DNA from 3 places in the Mesorhizobium sp. LMG17149 genome. Region 2 is predicted to be linked to each of the others. Evidence: predicted binding sites of a transcription regulator. Region 2 holds the regulator's gene; each other region holds the start of a gene.
The links. The regulator PhoB, encoded in region 2, activates phosphate uptake and scavenging genes when phosphate is short. The targets are predictions, from matches to a motif close to TGTCATNNANCTGTCAT.

Region 1 (7,942 bases), on a different contig from region 2:
CACGCTGCCTTGCGAATTGATGAACTCGCCAAGCTCGATGCGCGACTGCGGATTCTCGATCTGGCCCGGCTGCAGGATCAGCGACAGGGTGCCGCTCACCAGCACGCTCAGGAACGACACGACCAGCACGGCCATACCCACCTTGCCGAGGTAGCGGACCGATTTCGGGTCCTGGACCATTGCCGTGATGGAGAAGATGACCGACGAGACCAAATAGGGCAGGACGACCATCTTGAGGAAATTCAGGTAGAGCTGTGCGACAGGGCTGATCGCATGGGCAAAGTCTGGATAGTAGAGGCCGCACATTATCCCTGCAGCAATCATCACAATCGTCGTCACCGGAGATCGCAGGATACGCCTTGCTGCGAGGCGCCAGTCGAAAGGCAGGGGTCCGGCTACCTCGGAGATGGCCATGTCAGGCTTTGCTCCCCAGGCGATAACGGGCGATGATCTCATCCGTGTTGAGAATCTGCTGACCCCGCGCGAGATCGAGATAGAGATCGACAAAGGCCGCGAGGTGCGGATTGTCGGGCCGCACGCCGACTGCGATCGTATCGACCTTGTCGGTCAGCGTGATCGAGCGCGCGACAACCGTCATCGACGGATCGTCGACCATCAGCTTCTTGATCTCGAAATCATCGCGATAGGCCATGTCGATCGTCCCGTTTCGGATCGCATCGATGATCAGATCCCAGCTTGCCAGGCGGTGGATTTGCGCATGCGGGAAGGTCGTGGCCGCATAGGTGGCGAATGAAGAGCCCTCGATCACGCCAAGATCGCCTGAGAAATCACGGACTATCTGTTCGGCCGGTTTGCCTTGCGCGATACGCGCCAGGTTGAGGCGGTTGGCGATCAGCCCTTGCCGCAGCATGGCGTAGGGGCGGGAATAGATGATCGACCGGCCGCGCTGAAGCGTCCGGCTGAGCTTGCCAATCGCCATGTCGGCCTGTCCGGAACTGACCTGACTGACGATATCGTCGAACGTTGCGGCGGATCGGTCGAATACCGGCTCGACGCCAAGCGCCGCGGCGATGCCGTGGGCCAGCTCCATGTCTATGCCATGGTCCCCCGATTCGTCGGCCGGAAAGAACGGATTGGAAGCGAAGGCCGGCATTGCGATGCGCAATGCATCGCCGCTCGCGATAGGTTGAGGGGCGTTCTCCGCCTGCTGTCCCGGAGTGCTGGCTGCGCGGGCTTGCGAGATCAGCAACCCGCCGCTCCCGGCCGCAAGCAGTGTACGACGTGTAACCGACATGCGCGTTCTCAATTAACCCGGGAAAGCTGCAACATGCACAACCCGCGTTAAACAAACGTGTATATTACACTGAGCCTTTTTATGTATTGGACAAGCAGCTTAGCGCCACAAAATATCAGCATTGCCTAATATATTAGGAAAAGCGGAAGGATCGCGTTGCTTCCCGCCGGGCGATCGTCTGGATTGTCAAAACGTCTCGACCCAAGGCCGTAACTCAAGCTCCGAGCTCCAGGCGCTGCGATGCTGGCGATGGACCGCGAGATAGGCCTCGGCGATAGCGTCCGGCGACAGGCGGCGGTCCTGTAGGTCGGGATCGGCTGCCTGTCCGGGCGGCGCGATCTGGCCGTCGATAATGAAATGGGCGACGTGGATGTTCTGCGGGGCGAGTTCGCGGGCCATGGACTGCGCCAGGCCGCGCAGGCCGAATTTCGGCATGGCAAAGCCGGCCGAGCCGGGAAAGCCCTTCACACTGGCAGTGGCGCCGGTGAACAGGATCGAACCGGATCCCCGGACAAGCAGCCGGCGCGCCGCCTGCTGGCCGACCAGGAAGCCGCCATAGGCGCCGACCAGCAATGCCTGTTTGACCGCTTCCGCATCGAGCTCGGCGATCGGGCCGCGTGTGCGTGCGCTGGCGTTGAACACCACGAGCGCCAGCGTGCCGGCCTTGTCGGCGGTGTCGAACAGCCTGGCGACGGACGCAGCGTCGGCGACATCCGTCTCAACGGCCAGAGCACCGGTTTCGCCGATCAGAGCGCTGAGCTTCTCGACGTTACGGGCGGCCAGAACCACGCGAAAGCCTTCCCGGGTGAGAAGGCGCGCAAGCGAGGCGCTCAGACCAGCGCCCGCGCCTGCAATAACGGCCACATTGGATGAGGTCATGATTTTCTCTCCCTTGCGGATTTCGGCGGAAGCGTTCGCCAGACCAGACAAGGTCGCGCCTTCGGGGCTGACAGGCAAGAGGTGGCATCTCGTTGGCTGTTGAACCAGACGGGCTGCAGAAACGACGTTGCGCGGTCCAACATCGCCTGTGGAGCTACGAAAGCCGCTCGGCCTTCAGCACCGAGACCGCCACTTCGAAAGGGACAAGGCTTGGACCTTGCCCGCCGCCCGGATTCATTAGACCAACATTTTGGCGGTAGAATCGTCAGGTTTCGTAAAGCTGTCGGCGATCTCATCAATGGGACTGGAGCGTGGTCCCGAAAAGTGGGAAACGGTTTTCGGAAAAGATTATGCTCAACAAGGAAACGATTATGGAACCAATCTGGGCCGTCGGCCTGATGACCGGCACGGTGCTGGACGGCAACATCGACGTCGCGCTGATCAAGACCGACGGCGAACGTATCGAGGATTTCGGCACCTATCGGCTGATGCCCTATCCTCCGTCGATCCGCTCCCTGCTGGAAGAGACGCTGACGGAGGCGCGGGCATGGAACTTTGACGGGCCGGAGCCGGCGATCTTCCGCACCGCGGAGGAAGCCCTGACGCGTGCCCAGTCAGCAGCCGTCAAGGAATTGGTCGAAGGCTATGGCATGACGATGGCCGATATCGGCGTCGTCGGTTTTCACGGCCAGACCGTTCTGCATCGCGCGCCGCAGGCTGGACGGCTGGGCCAGACAAGGCAACTCGGCGATGGTGAGCTGATGCATGCCATATTGGGTACCAAGGTCGCTTACGATTTCCGCTCGGCCGACATGCGCGCCGGGGGGCAAGGCGCGCCGCTGGCCGCGGTCTATCACACGGCGTTGATGCGCGGCGCCGGCGCCAATGGCGAGGTGGCCGTACTCAATCTCGGCGGCGTCGCCAACATCACCTGGTGGGATGGCGCCGACAATGTCGTTGCCTTCGACACCGGCCCCGCCAACGCGCCGCTGAACGATTTCATCAAGTCGAAGGGGCTCGGCGAGATGGACCGCGACGGCGCGCTCGGCGGTGCGGGCAAGGTGGACGAGGCGCGGCTGGCCAAGCTGCTGCAGCACCCCTATCTCACCAAGCCCTATCCCAAATCGCTGGACCGTTTCGACTTCGGCGCCGCCATGGCGGACGGGCTGGATGCGGAGGATGGCGCGGCACTGCTGACCGCCTTTACCGCTGGAGCCGTCGGCAAGGCACTCGACCTCTTACCAAGCCGTCCGAAAAAACTGGTGGTCAGCGGCGGCGGCCGCCACAACCCGACCATGATGGCGATGCTGACCAGCCGTGCCGGCGTCGAAGTGGTGCAGGCCGAGAGCCTCGGCTGGAGCGGCGACGCGGTCGAGGCGGAGTGTTTTGCTTTCCTGGCGGTGCGCGTGCTGCGCGGCCTGCCGATCAGCTTTCCGAGCACGACCGGCGCACCGCGGCCGATGCAGGGCGGAAAACTCGCCGGTTAGAGCCTCTTCCATCCCGGAACGGGATGGGATGACCTTTCCCGCCCGGCCGACTTTCAGGCGATGCGGCTTTTTGCTCAGGTTTTGCAGTCGAAAGTTCTTCGGAATAGTCGAAAAGCTTTTCCGCCGGGACCCACTGTCATCCAACCGTTAAGAAGAATTAATACAAGACAACAGCGATCTTGTTTTCAGCTGACGCCTCATTTCGCAGGCGTATGGCCATTGATGCGCGCCTACATAGCGGCGGCAGTATAGTTGGGATTCAATTTATGTTGTCAGCAGGTTTAGCCTTATTGCGCGGTGCACGGCCGACGGTTTCGGGGGCGGCAACTGCGCTCGCCCTTGCAATCATCGGGGCCATGATCGGATCCGCTGCGCGGGCTGAGCCCATTCGCGGTGCGGGGTCGACACTGGCCGCGCCGATCATCGGCAAGTGGGCAACGACATACAAGGCTGCACGCGCCGACGGCGGCGACTTCTTCACGCTGGACTGGACCGTCGATTATGAACCGGTCGGATCCCTTGCCGGCCTGATGCGGCTTGCGCAGCCCGAACTGGATTTCGCCGCCACGGATGTTCCCGTGCAGGCTGATGATCTCGCCAGGAACGGCCAGCAGCAATTTCCGATCGTCATGGGCGGGATCGCGGTGGTCGCCAATCTCGATGGCCTGCCGGAGCAAGGTCTGCACCTCTCCGGCCCGGTGATCGCCGACATCTATCTGGGCAAGATAAAGTCCTGGTCCGATCCTGCGATAAGGGTGCTCAATCCCGACATAGCCCTTCCCGATCTCGCCATCAGCGTCATCCACCGGCAGGACGGTTCGGGCTCAACCTATGTCTTCACCGAGTTTCTGTCATCGACAAGCGAAGACTGGAAGACGAAGCTTGGAGCCGACACTCTGATCGACTGGCCGCTCGGGACAGGCGCGGAAGGTACGCAAGCGCTTCTTCGTGCCGTGGCTGCGAGCAAGGGGGCGATTGCCTACGCCGAATACGGCCAGGTTCTTCGCGCCGGCCTTCCCTTCGCAGCGGTCCAGAACAAATCCGGCAAGTTCGTCAAACCGGACCCGCAGGGCGTGCAAGCAGCGGCCACCTCCGTCGCCTGGGGGGAAACGACCGACTTCTTCGCCTCCCTCACCAATCGCAGCGGAGATGGTGCGTACCCGATCAGCACGGCGGTGTTCGCCGTTGTCCAGGTCGCGGGGCGTTCGGAACATCGCTATCGCCGCGTGCATGATCTTTTCCGGCTCGCCTTCGCGCAAGGTGCCGGCGACGCCACCGCACTCGGCTATGTGCCGCTGCCGAAAGCGCTCATTGGCCAGATCGAACAGTATTGGGCAAGGCAATTGCCGGTCGGAAACTGACCCGAACGAAAGCTGCCTTGCGCAGCAACTGAACTTCATACCGCGTCGTCGTGGCGACTTGTTGGGGGCCTGCCTGAAATGGACATAGATATCTTCAAGGACATCCTCGTGCCGGTGATCGGCGGCTTGGGCATCTTCATGCTCGGTCTGGATTTCATGGCAAACGGCATCCAGGCGCTGTCGGTCAACCGGATGCGCGACTTTCTCGCCAAGGCAGCCGGTACGCCGGTCAAAGGCGTGCTGGCGGGAACGCTGATCACGGGCGTCATCCAGTCGTCGACGGCGATGAGCGTCATGGTCGTCGGGCTGGTCAATGCCGGTGTCATCGCCCTGCGGCCGGCGATCAGCGTGATCATGGGCGCCAACATCGGCACCACGCTCGGCAACGGGCTCATCGCCCTGCCGCTCGGTCCGCTCGGATTGATCCTGGCCGGCGTGTTCTCGCTGGTCTACTGCTTCGCCAAAAGCGAAAAGGTGAAGAACATAGCGCTCGCCTGCATGGGTTTCGCTCTGATCTTCTACGGCCTCAACCTGATGACCGGCGGCCTGCGTCCGCTTCGCAACCTGCCGGAAGTCATGGCGCTGCTGCAGACGCTGACGGCCGACTCCTACCTCAACCTTTTCAAATGCGTGTTCATCGCCGCCGGCGTGACCGCGATGATCCACTCGTCCTCGGCGACGATCGGCATCGTCATGGGCCTTGGCGCGGCGGGCATTCTCGACTGGACAACCGCCGTCGCCTTCTCGCTCGGCGCCGATCTCGGCACCACGATCACGTCGTGGATGGCTTCGCTCAACCTTTCGAAGAACGCCAAGCGGACCGCCTATGCGCACATCTCGTTCAACATCATCGGGGTGTGCATCACCATCCCTCTGTTCTTCGTCTCCATCCAGGTGCTGGAATGGGCCATGCAGTTCTTCGGCGGCGATCCGGCCGTTCCGGTGATTGTCGACGGCAAGGAGACCTTCCCCCTGGTGCCGGTCGCGGTCGGCCTCTACTCGACCTTCTTCAACGTCTTCAACACAGTGCTGCTATTCCCGTTCATCGGCGTGTTCGAGCGGGTGCTATCGCGTGTCGGCCACACGGATGCCGACGACGCGGAGGATTTCTCGACGCCGAAATTCCTCGACCGCAAACTGGCCAGCGATTTTGCCAAGGCCATTCCCGCCGTGCAGCAAGAGACGGCCCGCCATCTGGAGGCCGGCGCCATGTTCCTCGACATCGCACGCTCTTCCAAGAAGGCGCCGTCGGATCCGGGCGAGCACTATCTGGCGACCGACATCCTCAGCCGCGATATCCGCGCCTACACCGCCGCGCTGATGAAGGAGGATCTGCCTTACGAACAGCTCGATCTGATCGCCAGCCTGATCGAGGAAGCCGACTTCACGGCCGCCCTGACGGAATCAATGCATCAGGTGGCGCGCCGCGTCAGGCGCGAGAAGTTCAGCAACCCGGCGCAAGCCATCGTCGACGTCGCGCTGAACAAGCTCGACACGTCGCTGCGCGAAATCTTGCCTACTTACGGAATTTCCAGCCCGCAGATGCCGGCCGGCCATGTAAATCTGCCCGGGGTCGAGGAACTGCGTGCCCGCACGCTGGCGCTCGGACCGAATGCCGGTGCCGCCGAACGCGGCACGATCCTGGCCCTGCTCGGGTCGATCGAGCGTGCGGAAATCCTGATCCATCGCATCGATGCCGAGCGCAGATCCGTAAACCGCCAAAGCGTGCTCGCCCGTGCGTCGGCACGCAAGGAAACCAGAGCAAGCCCGATGGGAGACCCAGGCCTGGTTCCGGCCGAGTAACGGTCCGCCGGACCATAACCACCTTCGTTCGGATTGCGGGTCAGGCAGGAAGACAGTCCATCCCGGTTCCGCCGGGATGGATCAGGCCAACGCCAGCCTCTTCTGTAGAAAGATGCGGCTGCGGCCGATAGGGAAATCGGCAAGCGTTCCAAAGGGCTCGTAACCCTGACGCTGGTAGACCTTGGCGGCGTTCGGATTGAAGGTGTCGATCCAGGCGTTTCGACAGCCGCGCGCCACCGCTTCGTGTTCGGCCGCATCCAGCATCTTGCCGGCCATGTGCTGGCCGCGCAGCCGCTCATCGACCCAGAGCCATTGCACGTAGAGCCAGCCCCAGGCGGTGTAACCGGAAATGCCGGCGACGACCGCGCCATCCTCGTCGCGCACAAACACCACAAGCGCCTTCCTTTCGGATGCGCCGACATCGCCGTCGTTGAACGCCGTCAGCCGTTCACCGAGAAAGGCGAGTTCTTCCGGCAAGGGATTTGCCGTCGTTTCAAGCGTCGTGTTCATCGCTTTTCCGAGATGGTTGCGTGTCGGCGTCGCCGCCATTGCGAAACTCTGATGCGGCAATGCCGTAGCGCTTGAGTTTGTCATAAAAGGTCTTGCGCGGTACGCCGAGCGCATCGATGGCGCTGCGCACCTCGCCACCATGGTCGCGCAGCGCGTCGCGGATGAGCTGTGCTTCGTATTGGCCGACCCGTTCGGGCAATGCTGCCGTAGGCTCCGGCGAATGCGCGGAGACCGCCCTCCTCTCATCTTCCGGACCGAGGCCGAGCGCAACACGGTCGGCAAAATGGGCAAGCTCGCGCACATTGCCTGGCCAGTCATGCGACTGGAGATGATCGCTGACAGCTGCATTCACCTTGGCGACGGGCCGGCCGAACCGTTCTGCCGCCTTGCCGAGGAAATGCCCAAACAGCATCGGGATATCGCCGCGACGCTCGCGCAGCGGCGGGATGCGCAGCGTCACCACGTTAAGGCGAAAATACAGATCCTCGCGAAAATCACCGCGTTGGTCCGACCGCCCCAGATCGACCTTGGTCGCGGCGACGACCCTGAGATCGATGCGCCTGATGTCGTTCGAGCCAAGTGGAGTGAGGCTGCGTGTTTCGAGCACGCGCAGCAGCTTGACCTGGAGCGCCGGCGGCATGGATTCG
Region 2 (7,942 bases):
CAGGCCGCAATGGCGGCTGCGTAAGAATTTCTCTTGGGGTGGGTCCATGTCGTCCTTGCTCGTACTGGCCATCGTCGTTGCCGTCGGCCTGGTTGCCTTTTTCATCGGTCGGCAACGTGCCGCGGCCCAGGACAATGGCAAGGTCAAGCCGCATTCGCGCGCCCACTATCATGGCTGGTGGGCCTTCCTGCTCGCCGTTCTGCCTGCTCTTTTGCTGCTTGCCGTCTGGACCGTCGGGTCTTCCGTCTATCTTGACCGACACATTCACACTGCCTTGCCCGAGCGCACCGTCGACAGCAAGGTTGCCAGTGAGGCACTGGATGTCAGCCTCGTAAAGAGCCTCGCCAGGGGCCTGCGCAAACTCGATGCAGGCACACTGGCCGCAATGCCTGCCAGCTTTGCCGAGCTGCAGCCGCTGCTCGCCGCCAAGGGTGTGGCACTGGCGAGCGACACGCAGGATTACATGATCCCGATCGCCGTCGAGGCGAACAAGGTCCAGGACCGGCTCGGCCTGTTCGGCGCCATTGTCATTCTCGTTTCCTCGATCGCCGGCGCCTTCTATGCGCTCAGGCAGATCGAGCCGCGCGCCAGGGCCCGCAACAATGTCGAGAGGCTGATGCTGTGGGGGCTGCTTGCCGCCTCCACCATCGCCATCCTGACCACCATCGGCATCGTGCTTTCGATGCTGTTCCAGACGATCACCTTTTTCGAAAGCGTCTCGCCGATGAGTTTCTTCTTCGGCACCGTCTGGGATCCGCGTTTTGCCGCTGCCGGTTCGGGCGGCAGCCAGGGTCAGTTCGGCCTGATCCCGCTTCTTGCGGGCACGCTCTACATCGCCGCCGTCGCGCTGCTGGTTGCGGTGCCGGTCGGGCTGATGTCGGCTGTCTACATGGCCGAATACGCAACGCCCAAGGTGCGCTCGGTGGTCAAGCCGGCGCTTGAACTTCTGGCCGGCATACCAACCATCGTCTACGGCATCTTCGCCGTCGTCACGCTTGGGCCGTTCCTGCGCGACCTGTCCGCGGCGCTGACCGGCGGTTCGCCCTTCATCCAGGGCCAGAGCATCTTCACCGCCGGCCTGGTCATGGGCGTCATGCTGATCCCGGTCGTGTCCTCTCTCTCGGACGACATCATAACCGCGGTGCCGCGCGCCATGCGCGACGGGTCGCTTGGCCTCGGCGCGACCCGCTCCGAGACGATCAAGCGGGTGATCCTGCCGGCTGCACTACCCGGCATCGTCGGCGCCATCCTGCTGACCGCCTCGCGCGCCATCGGCGAAACGATGATTGTCGTGCTGGCGGCGGGCGTCGCCGCCAACCTTACCATCAACCCGTTCGAGGCAATGACGACCATCACCGTCAAGATCGTCAACCAGCTCACCGGCGACCTCGAGTTCAATTCGCCGCAGACGCTGGTCGCCTTCGCGCTCGGCCTGACGCTGTTCGCGCTGACGTTGGTGATGAACATCGTCGCGCTCTACATCGTGCGCAAATATCGGGAGCAGTACGAATGACCGACATTTCCATGGATACGATGGTCAGGGCGGCGGCCCATCCGCGCCGCGACATCGGCCTGAAGGCCCGTTACGCCGCCGAACGCCGTTTCCGCTTCTATGGCGTCGTGGCGATTTCCGTAGGCCTGGCGTTCCTGGCAATCATGCTGATCACCATCGTCTCGAAAGGCTACACCGCCTTCTGGCAGACGACGGTATCACTGCCGATCTCGTTCGACGAGAAGGTGATCGATCCTTCCGGCAAGCGTGCAACCGATCCGAGCGTTCTGATCAAGGCAAATTATCCCAAGCTTGCCGAAAACGCGCTTGTGGCCAAGCTCGGCATCTCTCCTGATGACAAGCCGATGATCCAGAAGCTCAAGGGCTTCCTGTCGGAAGGCGCCCGCGTCCAGTTGCGCGACATCGTTGCCGCCGATCCGTCCGTGATCGGCACGACACGCAACGTCAACATCCTCGCCGCCGCCAATCTCGACTCGGCTTTCAAGGGCCAGATCGACCTCAGTGTCGAGGAAGCGCGACGCAAGGTCTCGGACCAGCAGATCACCTGGATGAACAAGCTCAAGGCCGAGGGCGCGATGGCCGAGCACTTCAACAGCGGCCTGTTCACCTACGGCGCCTCCAGCCGCCCGGAAACCTCGGGCATGGGCGTGGCGATCATCGGCTCGTTTTATATGATGGTGATCGTGTTGCTCCTGGCGCTGCCGATCGGCGTCGCCGCCTCCATCTATCTGGAGGAGTTCGCCAAGAAGAACCGTTTCACCGACCTTATCGAGGTCAACATCAACAATCTGGCAGCGGTGCCGTCAATCGTCTTCGGCTTGCTCGGCCTCGCGGTGTTCATCAATTTCCTGGGCATGCCGCGCTCCGCCGCTTTCGTCGGCGGCCTGGTGCTGACACTGATGACGCTGCCGACGATCATCATCGCGACGCGCGCTGCACTTGCCGCGGTGCCGCCGTCGATCCGCTCGGCGGCTCTCGGTCTTGGCGCCTCCAAGATGCAGATGGTGTTCCAGCACATCCTGCCGCTTGCCGCACCCGGCATCCTCACCGGCACCATCATCGGTCTAGCGCGTGCGCTCGGTGAAACCGCGCCCCTGCTGCTAATCGGCATGGTCGCCTTCGTCGCCGATCCACCGACGACGCCTTTCGATCCGGCCACCGCGCTGCCGGTGCAGATCTATATGTGGGCGAACGAGGCCGAGCGCGCCTTCGTCGAGCGCATGTCGGGCGCGATCATCATCCTGCTCGTCTTCCTCATGGCCATGAACATCACCGCGATCGTGCTTCGGCGTCGGTTCGAGCGGCGCTGGTAGAAAAAAGGCATTTTGGTATGAACATCATGACCGAACAGTCCCTTGAAAATGCAGTGGGCGATAAGATGAACGCCAAGTCGAACGAAGTGATCAAAATGCGCGGCGACAAGGTCGGCGTGTTCTATGGCGAGAAGCAGGCGCTGTTCGATGTCAATCTCGACGTCCGCCTGAATCAGGTGACGGCGCTGATCGGCCCCTCCGGCTGCGGCAAGTCGACCTTCCTGCGTTGCCTCAACCGCATGAACGACACCATCGATTCCGCGCGGGTAACCGGCAAGATAACGCTCGACGAAGAAGACATCTACGACAAGAACATCGATGTCGTCGAACTCAGGGCGCGCGTCGGCATGGTGTTTCAGAAACCCAATCCGTTCCCCAAGTCGATCTACGAGAACGTCGCCTATGGCCCGCGCATCCACGGATTGGCCAAGCGCAAGGCCGACATGGATCAGATCGTCGAGTCGAGCTTGAAGAAGGCGGCGATCTGGAACGAGGTGAAGGACCGTTTGCAGGAACCTGGCACGGGTCTTTCCGGTGGCCAGCAGCAGCGTCTGTGCATTGCACGCGCCATCGCCGTGTCACCCGAGGTGATCCTGATGGACGAACCGTGTTCGGCGCTCGACCCGATCGCCACTGCTCGCGTCGAGGAACTGATCGACGAACTGCGCCAGAACTATACGATCGTCATCGTCACCCATTCGATGCAGCAGGCCGCGCGCGTGTCGCAGCGCACCGCGATGTTCCATCTAGGCTATCTGGTCGAGGAGGGCGCCACCGACAAGATGTTCACCACCCCCGACGACAAACGCACCCAGGACTACATCACCGGCCGGTTCGGCTGAGCTCAGGCATATGAGGGACGAAGATCATGGGTGAACATACCGTTGCATCTTTCGATGAGGATCTGGAGCAGATCAGCCAGCTGATCCGCGACATGGGCGATCTCGCCCGCTCGATGGTCAGTGGCTCGACCAAGGCTTTGCTCAATTCGGACAATGCGCTGGCGCAGCGCGTGGTTTCCGACGATGCCATCATGGATGCCCGCCAGCGCGAGCTGGACGATCGCGCCATCACGCTGATCGCCAAGCGCCAGCCAATGGCCAACGATCTGCGTGCGGTGGTCGGTTCGATCCGCATGGCCGGCGACCTCGAGCGCATCGGCGACCTTGCCAAGAACATCGCCAAGCGCGTCGGCACTGTCGGGCTGAGCGTCACGCCGCACGATCTTTCGCATTCGATCGACGCGATGGCGCAGCTGGTGCTGATCCAGGTGCAGGGGGTCGTCGACGAGTATGCCGCCGCTGACGCGGCAGCGCTTGCCACGCTCAGAAACAATGATGAACGCATCGACGTCAAATACACCTCGGTGTTCCGCGAGCTGCTGACCTACATGATGGAAGATCCCCGCAACATCACGGCGTGCACGCACCTGTTGTTTTGCGCCAAGAACCTCGAGCGGATCGGCGACCACGTGACCAACATCGCCGAAAATGCCTACTATGTTTTGACCGGCACGCAGCTGCCAGCCAATCGTCCGAAGCAGGACGAGACGGCAATGTCCGCGCCAGCGGCATAACAGGGGTGACCAGCCGATGATCGCACCACGCATCATGGTGGTGGAGGATGAGGAGCCGCTAGGCGTGCTGCTCCGCTACAATCTTGAATCCGAAGGTTACCAGGTCGAGGTCGTGACGCGCGGCGATGAGGCCGAAATCCGGCTGCAGGAGAACGTTCCCGATCTTCTGGTGCTCGACTGGATGGTGCCTGCGGTTTCGGGCATCGAACTCTGCCGGCGCCTGCGAATGCGTCCCGAGACCGAGCGGCTGCCGATCATCATGCTGACCGCGCGAGGCGAGGAAAGCGACCGCGTGCGCGGCCTGTCGACCGGCGCCGACGACTATCTGGTCAAGCCCTTCTCGACGCCGGAGTTCATGGCCAGGGTCAAGGCGCTGCTGCGCCGGGCCAAGCCGGAAGTGCTGTCCAGCGTGCTCAAGGTCGGCGATATCGTGCTCGATCGCGAGTCGCACCGTGTCTATCGCAAGAAGAGCGAGATCCGGCTTGGGCCGACGGAATTCCGCCTGCTCGAATTCATGATGCGCCATCCAGGCCGCGTGTTCTCGCGCAGCCAGCTGCTCGACAATGTCTGGGGCGAGACGATCTACATCGATGAGCGCACGGTCGACGTGCATGTCGGCCGGCTGCGCAAGGCGGTCAACAATGGCCGTATGCCTGATGTCATCCGCACGATCCGTGGGGCCGGATACGCCATCCGAGAGGACTGAACTCCCTCGTTTGAACTCACGCCACGTTCTTGCCGCCGAAACCGGATCTCGCCTGCACGCCCGGCGCAAAAATCTCCTGATCGACGAAGATCAGCGCCCGCATGGCGCAGCCTTCGCGGATCAGCGGCAGTTCGTTCGGCTCGGTGTCGAAGGAAATCGATTTGGAATGCTGGCCGCCGGCGGTCTGGGCAATCGCTTGCCGCAATGCCGGCTCGATCAGGTCGAAGGCGGCGGCGCTGACACCGACCATGGCGACCGGCGCCGGATCGATCAGCGCGAACAGGCTGCCGAGGCCGTAGCCGAGCGCTTCGCCGGCCTTGCGATAGGCTTCCCGTTCGGGTCCGTCACCTTCGCGGGCCGCGGCAGCCAGGGCGCGCATGTCGGCGTCGCTGACATCGGCAACGGGTTCTGCATCCTCGCCCATCTGCCTGGCGTTGCGCCATATGGCGTAATTGCCCGCATAGGCTTCGACGCAGCCGCGCCGTCCGCAGCGACATAGCGCGCCGTTCGGCCGATGGATCATGTGGCCGAATTCGCCGCCCGAAGAATGGGTGCCGGTGAACAATTCGCCCTTCAGCACCAGTCCCATGCCGATGCCGTGCGACAAAAGGATAGCGATGAAATCGTCGCGGTAACGATCGGGGTCGCGCCAGCGCAGCGCCACCGCCATCATGTTGCAGTCGTTCTCCATTATGGCGGGGATGCCGAACTCGTCTTCGAATATGTCAGCGAAGGCGATGTCGGTGTGCGGCGTGATCGGCGACCACAGCATGGCGCGGGCACGGGTGTCGGTGATGCCCTGGATGGCCAGCGCGATGCGGGCGATGCTGCGCACGTCCAGGTCGGGATCTGCCAGGCGGCGCCGCACGATGGCCGTGCATTCCCCGATCAGCGACTCGCGCGACATCGTCAGCGTGTCCAGCCGGCGCTGTTCCTCGGATATTACCTGGCCGGCATAGTCGATGACGGCGACGGAGAGGAAGTTCAGCGACAGCACCACGGTCATTACCGCGGCCGCTTCCGGATTGAGACTGAGGCCGACCTGCGGCCGGCCGCGTTTGAGCGAGCCGGCCTCGCTCGGCTTGCTTTCGGTCAGGATGCCTTCGACGATCAGGTCGGATGAAATCGCCGAGATGGTCGAATGGCTGAGGCTTGTGGTCGCGGCGATCTCGGTTCGCGACGGCTGTCCGGCGCGGCGCACTGCCGCGATCACCATGGCGCGGTTGCGGCGGCGCAGATCGTCGTGGCGGATTCCGACCGACATGTTCTTTCATATCCTCCCGGTCGCCGCGGTTCCTCCTGCCCCTGGAACGCTGTCGGTGACGCCGGTAAATACTGGCAGAAGCTGCAGGCCGTGTCATTTATTTATTCCGAGACTCGAAAAAACCTCGAAATGACATCAAAATCCATCAGAATCGATGTTGACAGCGTTCGGGCGTTGGCCCAGTATTTTTTCGAGGCTCGAAAAAATAGAGCCTTTGTGCCGGCCCTCGGGTCAGTTTGGTCGCGCCATACGCGGCGCAGGGAGGATAATATGAAAAGATTCACGGCCGCCATCCTGGCGGGTGCCGCCATGTCGCTGACGCTCGCGTCTGTCGCGCAGGCGAAGGACAAGGTTGTCGGCGTTTCGTGGTCCAACTTCCAGGAAGAACGCTGGAAGACCGACGAGGCCGCCATGAAGACGGCGATCGAGGCCGCCGGCGACAAGTACATCTCCGCCGATGCGCAGTCCAATCCCGGCAAGCAGCTTACCGATGTCGAAAGCCTGATCTCGCAGGGCGCCAATTCACTGATCATCCTGGCGCAGGATGCGTCGGCCATCGGCCCGGCGGTGCAGAAGGCGCTGGACGAGGGCATTCCGGTCGTCGGCTATGACCGGCTGATCGAGAACAAGGACGTCTTCTATCTGACCTTCGACAACAAGGAAGTCGGCCGCATGCAGGCCCGCGAAGTGTTCAAGGTCAAGCCGGAAGGCAACTACGTCTTCATCAAGGGCTCCGGTGCCGATCCCAATGCCGACTTCCTGTTCTCGGGCTCGATGGAAGTGCTCAAGGAAGCCATCGACAGCGGCAAGATCAAGAATGTTGGCGAAGCCTACACGGATGGCTGGCTGCCCGCCAACGCCCAGAAGAACATGGAGCAGTTCCTGACCGCCAACGACAACAAGGTCGACGCGGTGGTCGCGGCCAATGACGGCACTGCCGGTGGCGTCGTCGCGGCGCTGACGGCTCAAGGCTTGGCCGGCACCGTGCCGGTCTCGGGTCAGGACGGCGACCACGCCGCGCTGAACCGCATCGCCCTCGGCACGCAAACCGTGTCGGTGTGGAAGGACGCGCGGGAGCTCGGCAAGAATGCCGCCGAGATCGCCTCGCAACTGGCCGACGGCAAGAAGACGAGCGACATCGCCGGCGCCAAGGACTTCACGACGCCGGGCGGCAACACCGTCAAGTCGCTGTTCCTGACCCCGGTTGCCATCACCAAGGACAATCTCAACGTCGTCATCGACGCCGGCTGGATCAAGAAGGACGAAGTCTGCGCGGGTGTCGCCGCCGGCACCGTGGCGGCCTGCAACTGATCCGTACCACTTTGCAATATCTGAACGCCGCGGCCCAAAAGCCGCGGCGTTTTCTCAAAGAATTGTGTTTCCGCATCATGCGGATAGCTTCTAGGCTGGGCTCCGGCATGCGTGTCAGACGGCCAGCCGGTGGGAGGAAACCATGACCGATACGACGTCAAACCCGCAGACCGATACGGCGCGCGCGTCGGAACTCGGCGCCGTCGCCCGGTTCCTGAAGGCGACCGAGATCGACACCCGCATGCTCGGCATGATCGGC
Region 3 (7,942 bases), on a different contig from region 2:
GACAACCGAGGGAGCGTTCGCCGCTCCCTCATTCGCGTTTCGGAGACCATGATGGCCGCGATCAAAGAGCTTGTGCACACCGAAGGCGATTCCAACACCACAGCGGCTCGCGGCCGGTGGGATGCCGGGCAGGACGATCCGCGGATCCGCGGCTTGCTCGATCGCGACGCGGCTGCCTTCATGCACCAGAGTCTGTCCAGCCCCTGCCTTTCGACCATCGCGAAGGCGCAAGGCATCTGGATCGAGGACACCGCTGGCCGCCGCTTCATGGATTTCCACGGCAACAGCGTGCATCACCTCGGCTACGGCCATCCAAGGCTGGTCACGGCGATCAAAAAGCAGCTCGATGAGCTCTGCTTTGCGCCGCGCCGCTTTACCTGCGAGCCCGCCCTCGAGCTGGCGGAGAAGCTGGCGGCATTGGCGCCCGGCGATCTCGGCAAGGTGCTGTTCACCACCGGTGGTTCGGATGCCATCGAGGTCGCGCTGAAGATCGCCCGCGCCGCGACCGGCCGCTTCAAGACGGTGTCGTTCTGGGATGCGTTCCACGGGGCCGGCTTCGGCGCTGCAAGCGTCGGCGGCGAGGCGACCTTCCGCTCGCACATATCAGGCCCGATGATGACCGGCACCGAGCACGTCGCACCCTGGGACGGCTATCGCTGTCCCTATGGCCACGATTCCCTCGAAGCCTCGGGGCTCGCTTGCGCCAACATGATCGCCTATGTGCTCGGCCGCGAACAGGACGTGGCGGCGGTCGTCGCAGAACCGATGCGGGCGACGCCCAACCCGCCGCCGCCCGGTTTCTGGAAGCGGGTTCGCGAAGCCTGCGACCGGCACAGCACGCTGCTGATCTTCGACGAGATCCCGACCGGGCTGGGCAAGACGGGAAAATTCTTCGCCCACGAGCATGATGATGTGACGCCCGACATCGTCGTCCTCGGCAAGTCGCTCGGCGGCGGCATCCTGCCGATCGCCGCCGTCATCGCGCGCCGCGACCTCGACGTCACCGGTGGCTTCGCGATCGGCCACTACACCCACGAGAAGAACCCGGTGACGACCCGCGCCGCACTGACGACGATCGACATCATCCTGAAGGAAGGATTGGTCGAACGCGCGGCCGAACTTGGCCGGCACATGCTGGAGCGTATGCAGCACCTGATGGCGCGCTCGCCCCATGTCGGCGACGTCAGGGGCAGGGGACTGATGGTCGGCGTCGAGCTCGTCGAGGATCGCGATACGCGCGAGCCGGCGCGCGATCTCGCCGAACGCGTCTTCTATGCTTGCCTGGGGCAGGGGCTGAGCTTCAAGGTCAGCCAGGGCAATGTGCTGACGCTGTCGCCGCCGCTGGTCATTTCGAAAGCTGATCTCGATCGTGCGCTCGACATCCTCGAGACCGCCGTGCTGGCGGCCTGACCATGAAGGCCGTGCGCACCGACCGCGAGCTCGAATGCCCTGAAATCGACGCGGGCTTGCGGGCGAGGGGGGTCGATCTGGTGGTGACTGTCCGCTCGTCCGACCCGCGTTTGCGGGCACAGACAACGGGCGTTTCGTTCGGCTGACCGTTGCCAATCGTGGGCTTTCGCAAGCGCGAAATCGCGGCCGCAACAGGCATGCGACAGTTCCATGACAACTATCAGGAGAAGTTTGCCTGTCATAAAATAAATAGATTTTACTTATCGATCACCAATCCCCAGAGTTGACCCAACGACGACATCCACAAGCGCTACAGGGCCGCAATGTCCACCGGCGCGATCGTCACAGTGCATCGCAGAATGTGCCAACAATCAAAGGGGAACTGAGCATGAAATCGCGCAACGCAACTATCGCAATGGCCTTCGCCGCGGCATTGATGTCATCCGCCGCCTTTGCCGAAACCTCCGAACTGACAGTCTATACCGCCATTGAAGCCGAAGATCTCGCCCGCTACGCCGAGACTTTCACAAAGAGCCATCCCGACATCAAACTGAACTTTGTCCGCGACTCCACGGGTGTCGTTACCGCCAAGCTGTTGGCCGAAAAGGACAATCCGCAGGCCGACGTTGTCTGGGGCCTTGCCGCTACATCGCTTCTGGTGCTGAAGACCGAAGGCATGCTTGAGCCCTACGCGCCAAAAGGCGTCGAATTGCTCAAGCCGAAGTTTGTCGACAAGGACACGCCACCGGCCTGGGTTGGCATGGACGCCTGGGCGGCTTCGATCTGCTTCAACACCGTGGAGGGCAAAAAGCTTGGCCTCGCCGAGCCGACCAGCTGGAAAGATCTTACCAAGCCGGAATACAAGGGTCACATCGTGATGCCGAACCCGGCCTCGTCCGGCACCGGCTTCCTCGATGTATCGAGCTGGCTGCAGTTGTTCGGCGAGAAGGATGGTTGGGCCTATATGGACGCCCTGCATCAGAATATTGATGCCTACACGCATTCTGGTTCGAAGCCGTGCAAAATGGCCGCCGCCGGTGAAACCGTAATCGGCATCTCGTTCGAGTTCCGCGCCGCGAAATCGAAGAAGGAGGGCGCTCCCCTCGATATCGTCATCCCGTCCGAAGGCATCGGCTGGGACATGGAGGCATCCGCGATCGTTGCGGGAACGAAAAATCTCGAAGCCGCCAAAACGCTGCTCGACTGGTCGATCAGCAAGGAGGCCAACGAGATGTACAATGTAGGTTATGCGGTTCTGGCTATGCCGAATGTCGCCAAGCCGGTCGAATTCCTGCCCGCAGATATCGAGTCCAAGATGATCGACAATGACTTCGAGTGGGCGGCCAACCACCGCAAGGCCATTCTCGACGAGTGGACGAAGCGCTACGACGCCAAGTCTGAGCCCAAGAGCTAGACGCAGAGCATTTCGACAGGGCGCCGTCAGAGCGGCGCCCTTCTCGTAACTCTTCCCGGATGGTCAAAATGAGACACGAACCCGTCGCTGATCTATCGGCAACGCTGGCCGAGGTGCATCCCATGACCGCTGCCGGCAACACGGCTTACCTGCGGATCGAACATCTCTGGAAGGCCTTCGGCGAGTTCCATGCGCTGAAGGACATCTCGCTCGACATCAACGAAGGCGAATTCATCTGCTTTCTCGGCCCTTCGGGTTGCGGCAAGACCACGCTGCTGCGCGCCGTCGCCGGCCTCGACCTGCAGACCAGAGGCGTCGTCCGCCAGGGGGGCAGGGATATCTCAACGCTGCCGCCGTCAAAACGCGACTACGGCATCGTGTTTCAGTCCTACGCGCTGTTTCCCAATCTGACGATTGAAAGGAACATCGCCTTTGGCCTGGAAAACACCAAACGGCCGCGCGCCGAGATCGATGCCCGCGTCAAGGAATTGCTCATGCTGGTCGGCTTGCCCGATCAGGCGAAGAAATACCCAGCGCAGCTTTCCGGCGGGCAGCAGCAGCGCATCGCGCTCGCCCGGGCCATCGCCACCTCGCCCGGCCTGCTTCTGCTCGACGAGCCGCTGTCGGCGCTCGACGCCAAGGTGCGCGTGCACTTGCGCCACGAGATCAAGGGGCTGCAGCGCAAGCTCGGCGTCACCACGATCATGGTTACGCACGACCAGGAAGAAGCATTGTCGTTGGCCGACCGCATTGTAGTCATGAACCATGGCGTCATCGAGCAGGTCGGCAGCCCGACTGAAATCTATCGCCATCCCAGGACGCTGTTCGTCGCCGATTTCATCGGCGAGACCAACAAGTTCGATGCGACGGTAGGAGCAGATTCGGTAGGCTTCGGGACGAAGGCTTTCAGATGCGCGCCGCACAGCTTTGCGAACGGCGAAGCAGTCGTCGCCGCCATTCGACCGGAAGACGTGATTCCACACGGGCCGGGTTCGCGCTCGCCTGGAGCACCCGATGTGGTGAAGACTTCGGAAAACCTGATCGAAGTGACCGTCGGTGAAATGGAATTCCTGGGTTCGTTCTGGCGCACCCGGCTGCGCGGCGGAGAGCTTGGAGACGAGATTCTGATCGCCGATTTCTCGGTCAACGCCACGCGGCGTCTCGGCCTCGCCGAAGGCGGAGCGCTAACGGTGGAACTGCCCGCCGACCGACTGCTTGTCTTCCCGCAAGGAGAGCGCCATGGCGGCGGCAACTGATATCCTGATGCCGTCCGGTCGGGCGCTCCGACAGTCGCTCGACAAGGACGAGTTGATCAAGCGCGGCCTGCTGGTCGTCATCTCGTTCTATCTGGTCCTGTCGCTGGCAGCCCCGCTCTACGTGATGCTGTCGAAATCGTTCTCGACCTACAGCTTCGATCTTGGCGCGTTCGAATTCCAGGTCAGCGACAAGCTCGGCAATTTCGGCGAGCCAGTGACGGCCGCCGCTCTGAACGAGAAACTCGCCGCGGTCCCGCCAGAAAAGCTTGCGACCAGTTCCGATGGTCGGCTACCGGCCACCAGCTTCTTTCCGGATTTCAGTTTCCGCAGCCCGGTCAAATACAAGGTCCGCGGCACGACCGATGACGCTTATTTCCTGATCGGCACGCAACTCCACCGCGGCACCGAATGGCAGGAAGTCGATTCGAACACCTTTCGGCGCATTATGCTGAGGCCCGCGCGCGAGCTTGGGTTGGACAACTACACAACCTACTTCTCGACGCCAACGCTGTTCCGCTCGATCCAGAACTCCTTCCTGATCGCGCTGATCAGCACCATCATCACGGTCGGCATAGCCTTCGGCTTCGCCTACGCTTTGAACCGAAGCAAGATGCGCTTCAAGGGCCTATTCAGGCTCATCGCCATGGCTCCCATCCTGGTGCCGTCGCTACTGCCCGGCATCGCCCTCATCTATCTGTTCGGCAACCAGGGCCTGTTGAAAAGCCTGCTTGGCGGCATATCGATCTATGGTCCGTTGGGGATTGTCGTCGGCTCGATATTCTTCACCTTTCCCCATGCTCTGATCATTATCTCGACGGCACTGGCGATCTCCGACCAGCGCCAATATGAAGCCGCCGCTTCGCTGCGCGCCAGCAAGTGGCGGACGTTCTGGGTCGTTACCATTCCGGGCGCGCGCTACGGTTTGATCTCCGCGGCGTTTGTCGTGTTTACGCTCGTCATCACCGATTTCGGCTTGCCGAAGGTCATCGGCGGCCAGTTCAACGTGCTCGCCGTCGATATCTACAAGCAAGTGATTGGTCAGCAGAATTTCGAGATGGGGGCGGTGGTCTCGGTCATCTTGCTGATCCCGGCCATCGCCGCCTTCGTCGTCGACCGCCTGGTCCAGCGCAGGCAGGTTTCGCTCCTGTCGGCCCGCTCGGTGCCTTACGAGGCAAAACCCAATCGCCGCTTCGACCTGGTCTGTCTGGCTTATTGCAGCCTGGTCGCGTTGTTCATCGCCGGCATCATCGGCATTTGCCAGTACGCCGCGCTGGTCAAGTTCTGGCCCTACGACCTCAGTCTCAGCCTGAAGAATTTCGCGTTCGGTCGCATGGATGGCGGAGGCTGGGCTTCTTACTACAACTCGATCACGCTCTCGTTGCTCACCGCTGTGTTTGGAACCGTCATCGTCTTCGTCGGCGCTTACATCGTCGAAAAGACCGAAGGCTTCAGGACCGGACGGGCAGCCTTCCACTTCCTCGCCATGCTGCCGATGGCGGTGCCGGGGCTTGTGCTTGGCCTGGCCTATATTTTCTTCTTCAACAATCCGGCCAATCCGCTGCACGCGATCTACGGCACAATGGCGATCCTGGTCGTCTGCACCGTGACGCACTTTTACACGGTCGGTCATTTGACGGCCCTGACGGCGCTGAAGCAGATCGATCGTGAGTTCGAGCCGGTCGCGGCCTCGCTGAAGCAGCCTTTCTATCGCCTGTTCACGCGGGTGACAGTGCCGATCTGTCTGCCGGCAATCCTTGACATCTCGATCTATCTTTTCGTCAACGCCATGACGACGGTTTCCGCGGTGGTCTTCATCTATACAACACACACGGCGCTCGCCTCGGTTGCAGTGCTCAACATGGACGACGCTGGCGACACCGCGCCTGCTGCTGCCATGGGCATGATGATCTTCTACACCAACGCATTCGCGCGGATCATTCACTTGGCTGTTTCGAAAGGTATCCTGAAAAGAACTCAGGGTTGGCGGGTACGATAATGAAATGCTCTAGGACTTTCCCAAGTCTCAGCCCTGCGTCGGCCTGCGTTCGACGATGTAGATGTGGTCGGCCGCCAGCACCACTTCGCCGCGCTGGTTGATCACCTCGCAGCGTTCGATCACCCGTCCCGACCCCGGCCTCTTCGGGTCGTCTTCCCTGGCCGTAATTGTGGTGCGCGTCCGGATCGTGTCGCCGATGAACACCGGCTTGATGAAGCGCAACCGGTCGTAGCCGTAGGAAAAGGCGACAGGGTTGATGACGGTTGCCGTCAGCCCGATGCCGACCGAGAACACCAGCGTGCCGTGCGCGATGCGCTGGCCGAATGGCGTCGTCTTCATGAACTCGACGTCCATGTGGTGCGGGAAGAAATCGCCGGTGTGGCCGGCATGGACGATGAAGTCGGTCTCGGTGATGGTGCGGCCGCTGGTCAGGCGCGACGCGCCAATCTCATAGTCTTCGAAATACTGTATCTGTTCCATCAGGGTCTTTCCGCGATCGGCGTCGCCGGTGCCGCACTCGACTGATACGCCGCCTCGACCAGCGCCATCGTGCTCCAGGCATCCTCGACCGGACTGATCAGCATAGCATCTTCTCCGGTGGCAAAACGCTGGACATTGGCCATGCGGCCGACGAAGGCGTCTGGAAACCACTCGCCGGCCAAGGGCACCGCGACCCAGTCCGTTCCACCCTTGGGGTAAATCTCCAGCACATCCGGTTCACCTGTGGGATAATCGAGGTTGAGACCCAGCTTGAGATAGGCGGCACCTTCTGTGCCGCAGATGCGGAACTCGCAGGCTTGGTGCCGGCGGCCGAACTTGTAGTCGTGGTTGATCGACAGCGCGCAGCGCACGGTGTCGCCATAGTCGAGAATGGCGCTGGTGCGTGTCTGCGCCACGGCATGGTTCGGATGGCCGAGCGTCTTGGCGTGCACACCCTTGGGGTCGCCGAGCAATTGCCGGATCAGGTCGAGATAGTGGATCGAATGCATGGCGATCTCGACGCGCGGCGCCTTGAGCAGGAATTCCCAAAGCTGCCATGGTGTCGCCAGCGCCAGCCAGGCGTCGAAGTCGACGATCTCGCCGAGCCAGCCCTTGCCGATAGCACCCTTGAGCGCCAGCATCATCGGCGCGAAGCGCAATTGGAAGTTCACCGCTGCGTGCAGCTTCCGGGCACGGCAGATCTCGAGGATCGCGGTCGCCTCGGCAAGATTGCTGCCCATCGGCTTCTGGATCAGCGCCACTGCGCCATCAGGCAAGGACTTCAGCACACCGGCATGACGCGACGGCGGGGTGGCAAGATCGAAGATCGCGCCCTCGACGGCAGCAGCTTCTTCGACCGAGCCAAAGGCCGTCACGCCCCATTGGCTGGCCAGCTTTTCAGCCCTGGCGTGGTCGGGATCATAAAGCCCGGCTACTGGAAAGCCGGCCTTCCTGTAGGCCGGGAAATGCGCGTCGCCGACGATCGATCCGGCGCCGAAAGTGACGATCGGCCGGGGTTTTGAGGGTTTTGGCCAGGATTGAACGAGCAAGGCAGGGTCGAAACCGCCTTCAATCATGATGGAAGACCTCGTCCATCTCGGCCCACCACTCGCCCTCTTTGCGCGTCGCCAGCGGCTCCTGGCATGGCATGCAGACCGCCCACCATTCCTGCGTCTTCGGATCGGCCGCCATCTTCGCCATGTCGGCTTCGTAGTCGCTGCCGTGATATTCGAAAGTGCTGAACAGCAGGTTCTCCGGCCGCTTCAGGTAGATCGAATAATTCTTGATGTTGCAGGCGGAGATCATGGCCAGCACGTCGGGCCAGACGGCGGCATGGAGGCGGACATACTCATCGACCTTTTCCGGCTTCAGTCGCAGAACCATCCC

Region 1: a site for PhoB is predicted at 3,756-3,772, ahead of pstS (phosphate ABC transporter substrate-binding protein PstS). Genes of this name have one in related genera too.
Region 3: a site for PhoB is predicted at 1,610-1,626, ahead of NP945_RS18995 (putative 2-aminoethylphosphonate ABC transporter substrate-binding protein). Genes of this name have one in related genera too.

Annotation. Positions count from the first base shown of each region.
Region 1 covers NZ_JANIFL010000007.1:455,837-463,778, reverse strand. Annotated here, with positions in the region: gene NP945_RS19480 (dicarboxylate/amino acid:cation symporter) at 1-414, opposite strand, end outside; gene NP945_RS19475 (ABC transporter substrate-binding protein) at 416-1,255, opposite strand; gene NP945_RS19470 (SDR family NAD(P)-dependent oxidoreductase) at 1,442-2,134, opposite strand; gene NP945_RS19465 (anhydro-N-acetylmuramic acid kinase) at 2,506-3,621, shown strand; gene pstS (phosphate ABC transporter substrate-binding protein PstS) at 3,834-4,982, shown strand; gene NP945_RS19455 (Na/Pi cotransporter family protein) at 5,061-6,785, shown strand; gene NP945_RS19450 (N-acetyltransferase) at 6,867-7,295, opposite strand; gene NP945_RS19445 (sigma-54 dependent transcriptional regulator) at 7,279-7,942, opposite strand, start outside.
Region 2 covers NZ_JANIFL010000008.1:262,969-270,910, forward strand. Annotated here, with positions in the region: gene pstC (phosphate ABC transporter permease subunit PstC) at 47-1,513, shown strand; gene pstA (phosphate ABC transporter permease PstA) at 1,510-2,826, shown strand; gene pstB (phosphate ABC transporter ATP-binding protein PstB) at 2,844-3,668, shown strand; gene phoU (phosphate signaling complex protein PhoU) at 3,695-4,402, shown strand; gene phoB (phosphate regulon transcriptional regulator PhoB) at 4,419-5,108, shown strand; gene NP945_RS20900 (ROK family protein) at 5,125-6,372, opposite strand; gene xylF (D-xylose ABC transporter substrate-binding protein) at 6,643-7,683, shown strand; gene NP945_RS20910 (sugar ABC transporter permease) at 7,826-7,942, shown strand, end outside.
Region 3 covers NZ_JANIFL010000007.1:361,855-369,796, forward strand. Annotated here, with positions in the region: gene NP945_RS18985 (aspartate aminotransferase family protein) at 52-1,410, shown strand; gene NP945_RS18990 (hypothetical protein) at 1,413-1,556, shown strand; gene NP945_RS18995 (putative 2-aminoethylphosphonate ABC transporter substrate-binding protein) at 1,799-2,824, shown strand; gene NP945_RS19000 (putative 2-aminoethylphosphonate ABC transporter ATP-binding protein) at 2,947-4,080, shown strand; gene NP945_RS19005 (putative 2-aminoethylphosphonate ABC transporter permease subunit) at 4,064-6,076, shown strand; gene NP945_RS19010 (MaoC/PaaZ C-terminal domain-containing protein) at 6,104-6,559, opposite strand; gene NP945_RS19015 (Gfo/Idh/MocA family protein) at 6,556-7,629, opposite strand; gene NP945_RS19020 (L-rhamnose mutarotase) at 7,625-7,942, opposite strand, start outside.